DNA from 2 places in the Virgibacillus sp. Bac330 genome. Region 2 is predicted to be linked to the other one. Evidence: predicted binding sites of a transcription regulator. Region 2 holds the regulator's gene; the other holds the start of a gene.
What was found. Region 2 encodes LexA, which represses DNA repair genes until DNA is damaged. Its sites were predicted from a motif close to CGAACATATGTTCG; they were not measured.

Region 1 (4,438 bases), 1.4 Mb from region 2:
TGTGATTGCCCAGCTTGTGAAAGATGGGAGATACTCTATACCAAACCTTCTCGATGGCATCTATGCTGAATTAAGAGAAGCAATCAAATTACGAGATCAACTCATCAAGCAACAGGGTATTACAGAAGGACGCATTCAGAACAATATTCAGCGCTATTCTCCAGAGTTTAACGATGTGTTTAAAGACTGGGATGGAAAAACTGCGTTATATACGTTGCGGGCATTTCCATTTCCGTCTGACATTCGTGACAAAACGCCAGAAGATATACTGGCAGAATGGAAAACGGTTGTGAAGCGTGGTGTTGGCATCAAACGTGCTGCCAGCCTGGTAGAAAAAGCAAAGAAAAGTATTGGTATTGAAATTGGCTTGCGCTTTGCGAAGAGGGAACTGCACAGCTTATTAGACCAATATGAGCTTTATGCAGACCAATTGGAAGAGCTGAATCAGGAAATAAAGACGCTTCTAGAAGAGATACCAGGTGCCAAAGAGATGTTGGCTATCAAAGGGTTAGGTGTAACCACAGTGGCTGCTTTTTTCGCGGAAGTAGGAGATCTATCAAATTATCATCATCCACAACAACTGGTGAATATGGCTGGATTATCGTTGCGGGAGCACAGTTCCGGGAAATTCAAAGGGGAGACGAAAATCACGAAACGAGGGCGGAAAAAGCTGCGAAAGGCGATCTATTTAGCGATACGGCCGCTCGTAGCGAATAATCCGACGTTTCAAGCCTTGCATAAGTATTACACGACCCGTCCGGAAAACCCGTTAAAGAAACAACAATCGCTGATTGCGTTGTGTGGAAAGTTATTACGTGTCTTGTTTGTCATTGGCCAAAAACAGTGTGAATTTGATGGAAGCAAGTTATTAAAAGGTTTACCTCAGATAGAAACATTACAGGCAGCTTAAGCTGTATGAGAAAGAAATAGCAACAAAAAGCCCTTAGAAACTTAGAATATACAAACACCAATAATGCGGAGTCGGAGCTTATTTTTTCCATTCGGGCCAGACCCAGCAAAGGAGCTTATTCCGACCTCCACCTTGTGGATACGCAGGACGAGGGAATGTATGGATACCAATCCCGTGATATATGGGAGGGTGAGCGACCATAAGAAGTGTGGAGTTATCAAGCATGGTTATACCACTTTTTACCAAATACTACCTATTTGGTCGTTAGGATGGCTAGAATTACGTTAGAATATTCTGTATTCTAATAACCGCTCCACCCCCACTATCCAAACCCAAAGTGGATGTTTATGAAATTCTAAGAAAACAAGAGCATTTGGAAGATATTTTAACTATATAGAGGGAGCGATAATATGCACTGTGGAGTGTGTAATAAAAAATTCAATCAAAATGACCACGTTTATATGGATGACGCACATACGGTTACGCACTATTACTGTTTTAAAAATAAATCAGTAATTATTGCTGTGGGAAGCTTTAAGGAGATTGTTGATAGGTTTGATTTTTTCAAGCAGTTTCGTTAGTAAAATAAGCAACGACAAGTTTAAAGGAGTTATTATGAATTCATTACAAAAAGTCTTTATTATAGTTATACTTTGTTTCATAACAGCCATTATCGTAACTTTTACTATGCCTTTCTTGGGGGATGCGCTGAGTATGGTAAATGTGCGCCCCGTTTTTGATCTAACCATCTTTTTCATGTTAATCGTCTTGTTAAAAATTACAATTGATAAAAAGTAGTTAGTTTCCTACAATAAGAACAAATGTTCTTGAAGGTGATAACATGAATAAAGAACTCAAGCAACTCGCTGAAACTTTATAGCCATGCCTCTTGCGATAGCTGTATTTAAACACGACCAGCAATATTTTGATGGTTTTCACGATCTGGACTTTTATCTGGATTTTACGGATGAAGCCATTAGACTTATTGGAATAGATTTAACTGCCACTAAGAAGCAACTGTATAGCCAATACCATTTGGATATTAAACGGATTGGAAAAACTACATATAAGTGGCAGCATAAAAATAAATCTGGCGTGTGGGAATATACGCCAGATCAGCTGCGAGAAATGACTACTAAAGTGTGTACTAAGTATTTGCATAAGGCTGTGGGCTTTAAGCAAAAGAGAGCGACTTTTGTTAATTTTTCTACAAAAGATAATTTAAAAGGCTTCCTTTAAATTATACTAAAAGAAGCCTTTTCACATGATTATATTGTTTTTTCCATTACTCTTTCAGTTCTTAAAACAAATATTAATTCTTCCCTATATCACTAGCGTCGCATAAATGTTAAATGAATATTCGGATTATATTCTTAGATATAAAATGAAAAAAGTTAAAATACCAAAGTGAAGGTAGTAAACATCCATTTTTTTTACTATAGCTAGTGGCTAGTGCAACAGTTTCTTTAAAAGCTTTACGGAACGCTCTTTCCTTTGATTTTTCGAATCCAAATATAGGATGGTTTCCATAACGCTGCCTTTAAATAACGACTAAATTGTCCGCGGTCGTGCTCAATCGCATTTGTGATGACCGCTTGATCCGGATACCATAAATACGAGTCGTAAATGAAGTTTGACACCTGACTTTGTTTTGCGAAATTTAGCCCATTTTTGGTTCGTTAAATTAAGTGGTAATGTACTAGAATAAATGATTTTTAATGGTGTTGTTATTCTTCTACGATTTTGGAAATCTGTTTTCTTATGGATATCAGAGACTAAATCCAGAAAAATCGTTTGAAAAAAAGCAGTCGGAACGTGATTCAATCTTCTTCCTAATTGTGAGAAACTGATGGAATCTAACTCTGTAGCCTGTTGTAGTTCATCCGAGAAAACAGCATCGCTAAGCGCTCGTAAGCTTTCCGTTTCATGAAGTTGAGCATACAGAAGCAATGACATTAATGAATCCATATGTAGCTTTTTAGTATAGTGATTTAGTTGATACTTTTTCACCTGTTCATTAAATAATGTTTGATTTATAGGTGATAACCATTGTTTAAATGATGTTTTTCGTGTAGACTTATCCATGGTATTTGTCCTTTATATTGGATTTGGATAGGTTACGTAAGCGTAAAATAAAATACACATAACAATTACAGGGCATCCATGTGATAATCTTCTTAGAAAATAAATTAGGAGGTTATGCGATGACCCTAAAAGACAAGCGAATAGAATGGAAAGCGCGGTATGATGCCTGGAAGGAAAGCGGACAAAGTATATCTGAATGGTGCCGGGGGAAAGAAATTAAAACGCATCAGATGTATTATTGGGTGCAACAATTTCGTGAGCACGGAAAAACTTCCATCAAGAAAAGCGCATCTAGGGAAACACGATGGCTAACCGTTCAAATGGGTGATTCTCCACTTGTACCACCTCACGAGAAAGAACCGATCTTTATTCACGTTGGTTCCACCTCGATTGAAGTGCGATCAGGAACGGATATGAACTTACTCTCGGATATTATTCATGTTTTAGGGAAGTAATCACGTTCATGAATATGCCATTTGAAAAAGTGTATTTAGCTTGCGGTAGCACAGATATGCGTAAATCGATTGATGGACTTGCTGCCATTGTGATAGAATGCTTCGATTTAGACCCTTTTTCTCCTTGCCTGTTTGTATTTTGTAACCGAAAGCGTGATAAGTTAAAAATACTGCAATGGGAAGTCAACGGATTTTGGCTGTATTATCGTCGGCTTGAAAAAGGAACATTTCAATGGCCATCCGATAAAGACACAACGCCTATATCTATTAGCCCACGTCAATTTCGCTGGTTGTTGGATGGTATGTCGATGAACCAGCACCAAGCACACAGAGAAGTACTAGCGCGCACGATTCTATAAAAAATTGAAATATAGAAATACGGGAATTCGACTAGGCAAGTCGGGTTCTTTTTCGTATACTAATTTTATGGATAAAACAGCGGAAACAAACAAGAACACAATGGAATATTATCAAGAGCTCAACGAAAAGCTAGAGTTGGAAAAAGAAGAGCTAGAAGCAAAATTAAAATGGTATGAAGAACAATTTAGATTGCTTCAACAACAAAAATTCGGCTCTTCTAGCGAGAAGACCAATTCTGACCAACTGTCTCTTTTTAACGAGGTAGAGGACACTTCGGATTCCAACCATGAAGAGCCTACGGTGGAGACGATTACATATAAACGCAAGAAGCAAAAAGGTCAACGCAAGGAGCAATTAGACAACCTGCCTACGGAAACGGTAGAATACCGTTTACCTGCTGAGGAACAGGTGTGTTCGTGTTGCGCTGGTGAACTGCATGAAATGAGCACGCAAGTGCGTAAAGAATTAAAGGTTATTCCTGCGCAGGTGAAAGTGGTGGAACATGTCCAGTACGTCTATAGCTGTCGCCATTGTGAACAACATGAGATACAAACGCCTATTCAAACAGCTAAAATGCCAGCGCCTGTGTTTCCAGGGAGTTTAGCCTCTCCTTCCGCCATGGCCTATA
Region 2 (4,438 bases):
GCCAAATGTGCTTCTGCCATTGCCATACCGACAGCCATACCAATACCTTGTCCTAAAGGCCCAGTAGTTGCTTCTACTCCATCCGTATGATGAACTTCAGGATGTCCGGGCGTCTTAGATCCCCACTGTCGAAAGGATTTTAGATCATCCATGGATACTTGGTAACCAGATAAATGTAGTAAACTGTACAATAACATAGATCCATGGCCTGCTGATAAAATAAAACGATCACGATTAAACCATTTTGAATTTTTTGGGTTATGGTTCATAAAGTCAGTCCATAACGTATAAGCCATTGGCGCTGCTCCCATTGGGAGACCTGGGTGCCCAGAATTTGCATGTTCAATAGCGTCAATAGACAATGTCCGGATTGTATTAATAGATTGCTGCTCAATTGTATTTACCATTTCAGTAAAAACTCCTTTCATAATCATGCCTATACTCATTCTATAATGAAACCTATTTTGCTACAAGTGAAATCATGCACTTATAGCAAAATAGGTATTACTACTTATTGTTGTGCTTTTTTTGTAAATCTTTTACTTTTTTCGGTGTTACATCATTTCCCTCTGGATCAACTACTTTCATTGTTTTAAACTGATTTTTAAATGATTTTCTTACACCCTGTAAGTATTCCTGACGTAATTTTTTTTGTTCGTTTTGTTCAGAAATAGTTAGTCCGTCCGCTTTAGATTTTCTTGCAAGCTCATTAATACGTTCGATCTTACCTTTTGATAGCATCCATCTACCCTCCCTCAGCATATATTTTCATTCCGTTAAATGTTAAGTTTTCGTTGACAAAAATTGCACTTTCTTTCATTGTACAAGAGATGTCATTGAGATAAAATAGGTGTGCTTATCAACATGATTTATTTACAGTACCATATAAAAAAGAGAAGGGCAAAGAACTTGTCCTTCTGAGAATAATTTTATTTTTGTTTGCTTTTGTATTCTTGATAGCGTCTATGGACAGTAGCCTTTGATACATTGTAACCTAGACCATTTAATGTATTAGCAATTTCTTTAAACGTCAGACCAGTTTGGCGTAAATTAATAACTTCTTCAACAGGAAATTCTAATCTTTGCCTTCCTGGGGCTTCATTTCTATTCGAAAGATTTAAAGTAGGATCATAACCTTTTGCAATCGCCTGCTTCATCCCTCTTTTTATCTTCATATTATGTATTTTGCGTTGATACTCCTCCACAATTCCAACGATCTGCAACACCATGGAATCTGCTTCCGATAACTCTAACTTTCCTCCATGAAAACTTGTATAAATTGGAACATGTAATTTCTGCAGCTGGTGAAAAAGGGCAATTTTTGTATTTCCCCTACCTAACCGAGTCTCGTCTTGAATCAATAAACAATCTGCCCTTTTTTGAGAAAAAATCTCTAACATCTTAAATATCCCATCTCGATCGATACTATATCCGCTCTCTTGCTCTTGTATACAAGCGACCACAGCAAGTTGATATTCAGCTGCCAGTTTAACCAACTCCTGTTTTTGTCTTATTAATGATGTTTCTTGAGTTTCTTTGTCAGTACTTACCCTACAATATACAACTGCCTTCACAATGTTTACTCCTTCTATCATATTAACTCATTATAATAGAATAATATAAGAAACCTAATGTTAATGCAAAAGCTACAAGATAGAATGCGTCTGTTTTGGTCAGTTTTTGAAACATCTAATAGCCCTCCTTATACAATATAGAACTTTTGTTCGTTTTATACACTTATTATACTCGAACATATGATCTTGTCAAGCGTTTTTTCGAACGAATGTTTGCGCGAAGTTTTATCTAATGGTAAACTAAGGTTAATTAATATTATGTGCGAGGTGATAGATTCATGACTAAACTTTCCAAAAGGCAACAAATGATTTTAGATTATATAAAAGATGAAGTAATGCAAAAAGGTTATCCACCATCTGTAAGAGAAATTGCCAAGGCTGTGGGTTTGGCATCTAGCTCGACTGTTCACGGGCATTTAGCTAGAATTGAAGACAAAGGCTATATTAGACGCGACCCTACAAAGCCAAGAGCAATTGAGATCTTACATTTGGAAGAAGAGAATCCTATTCCAAAAGAAGAAGCACTTTATGCGCCTGTTATCGGAAAAGTAACAGCAGGATTACCTATAACAGCTGTAGAAAATATTGAAGAATATATTCCACTTCCTGCAAATACAGCTAACCCTGATGATAGTCTATTTGTTTTAGTGATTGAAGGAGAGAGTATGATTGAAGCCGGAATTTTAGATGGAGATATGGTAATCGTTAAACAGCAAAACACAGCACAAAACAGTGAAATTGTTGTTGCAATGACAGCAGATAATGAAGCAACCGTAAAACGTTTTTTTAAAGAAAAAGATCATATACGATTACAACCAGAAAATGCAACGATGGAGCCGCTTGTATACGATAATGTAACCATTTTAGGGAAAGTTATTGGATTGTATCGACATATACACTAAAAACTGCCAATTGGCAGTTTTTAGTGTATAAATATTGGGTTACTATGAATTTTGTTCTGTCAATATTCCCCTGTATAATGAACAGGACAATAAATATGCACATAGTAAACGGGGCTCTTTTCCTTAATTTGCGAAAGGTAAAACAATGAATAACAGTATTCTTCGAGGCACAACTGATGCGTAGTGGCATGTTGCTTTGCTTCTTTCAAGATTTCTTGCATCTTTCTCATATTAGAGAAGGGATTGCCTACAAAATTATAACGAAGTGCTGTTGGAAAACTAATTTTTTTGATATCTTGATCGATACTAGAAATAATGTTAGAGCAATATACTTCTCCTTTTTTAGGATGATGAAAATCCCTTAAGTTGTTTTGATAAACAATCATCAAAGTTTTATTCCAAAAAACATCTTCTTGGGAATCATACAGGTTGGATTCATTAATATTGAATCCTTTATCATCAGCTGTAAAGTTAAATCCTTTACAAGTAAATATGTAATTATCCTTAACTACTTCCCACATATTTGGTTTTGTTTGAAAAGAGGCTAGTCTTCTATTTAACTCTTGTAAAAAATAAATTTTTTTATCTAATAACTCTCTCTCTAGCAATAATGTCTCTAAATAAGTCTCGTTAAATCCCGATACATCTGTCAAATCTTTATAATCAAGCCAGTTCTTAATTGCTTTTAAAGGTACACCTAGTTCACGCAACCAAGTCACATTACTAAACTTTAAAGCATCATTCAAAGAATAATACCTATATCTATTATCTTTAACAACAGAAGGAGTAACTAAATTCTCTTTATCATAATAACGCACTGTGTCACTAGACACCCCATGAAATTTGGCTATGTCTCCTGTTTTAAAATATTTTTCAGCCATATGTTAAAAACTCCTTTGTTTTGTCTTTAAAAGCGACTAGCATAAGGTGTGTAGATGTTATCTAACATACTATAGAATACGTTACAATTCTAAATTTATCAACGGACGTTACACAACTTAATAAGACAAAAAAGGAAGAAAAAATTGAAAAAGACCTGTATAATGAATACAAGTCTTTTTCTCTAGTACTATAAAAGGGTACCTGCTTGAATTCGTTTATTCAAGACTTGAGGTTAACATATGGTATTGAAGAAACGCTTTTATTTCAATTACTCAGTAGCTACGTTGCTTAACTGTGTCAGAATTTCACTATAAGACGGATATGGATGAATTGTATCTTTTAGTTTACGGAAGGGAATATGGAATGTTTTCATAAGTTGCAATTCGCCTAATAACTCACAGGCTCTTTCCCCTAAAATACTCGCTCCAATTATAAACCCATCTTGATCACAAATTATTTTGGCTTCTCCAGTTGTCTTTTGATCAACAACAGCCCTATCTAATTCAGAATAGCTTACTGTATAAACATTAAACTTGTCTTGAAATTTCTCCCTTGCTTCATTTTCAGTCATCCCTGTTCTAGCCAATTCTGGATGTGTGAAGGTGCACCAAGCTGGGTGTTGCTCTATGGGGGTATGCATTTCTAAAAATGCATGTCGCATTGCCTGTTTAGCTTGAAAGCCAGCCATATGAGAAAATAAATAAGGACCAACCGCATCTCCTACAGCATAAATGTTGCGAACTGAAGTTTCATTATATTCATTAACTTCAATGCCTTTGTTAGTATAGCAAATCCCCAAATCATCTAAACCAATATTTTCTATATTCGGCTTTCTACCTAAGGCAAACAATATATGTTCTGCTTCAATATGTTCAAGTACATCGTTCCTATTTATAGTTAGTGTTGTAGTACCATTTGCTTGTTTTACTTCAAGCGCCTTCGCAGATGTATACAGTTGCACCCCTTCCTCTTCCAACGTACTCTGGAGCTGGTGTGCTAAGCCCTTTTCCTCTCTAAACAAAATACGGTCAGCCATTTCAACTAGTTTTACTTGCACTCCTAACCGTTGAAAAGCTTGCG

Region 1: D9780_RS15360 (YhjD family protein) is a predicted target of LexA. The motif match lies at 1,725-1,738, and genes of this name have one in related genera.

The regions. Positions count from the first base shown of each region.
Region 1 covers NZ_CP033048.1:3,289,827-3,294,264, forward strand. The annotation lists gene D9780_RS15345 (IS110 family RNA-guided transposase) at 1-910, shown strand, start outside; gene D9780_RS15360 (YhjD family protein) at 1,793-2,149, shown strand; partial or broken gene D9780_RS15365 (DUF4372 domain-containing protein) at 2,467-2,995, opposite strand; gene D9780_RS15370 (IS66 family insertion sequence element accessory protein TnpA) at 3,115-3,450, shown strand; gene tnpB (IS66 family insertion sequence element accessory protein TnpB) at 3,459-3,809, shown strand; gene D9780_RS15380 (IS66 family transposase) at 3,877-4,438, shown strand, end outside.
Region 2 covers NZ_CP033048.1:1,848,270-1,852,707, forward strand. The annotation lists gene tkt (transketolase) at 1-407, opposite strand, end outside; gene D9780_RS08650 (DUF896 domain-containing protein) at 508-741, opposite strand; gene D9780_RS08655 (YneB family resolvase-like protein) at 930-1,574, opposite strand; gene lexA (transcriptional repressor LexA) at 1,853-2,476, shown strand; gene D9780_RS08665 (MerR family transcriptional regulator) at 2,536-3,357, opposite strand; gene D9780_RS08670 (dihydrolipoyl dehydrogenase family protein) at 3,627-4,438, opposite strand, start outside.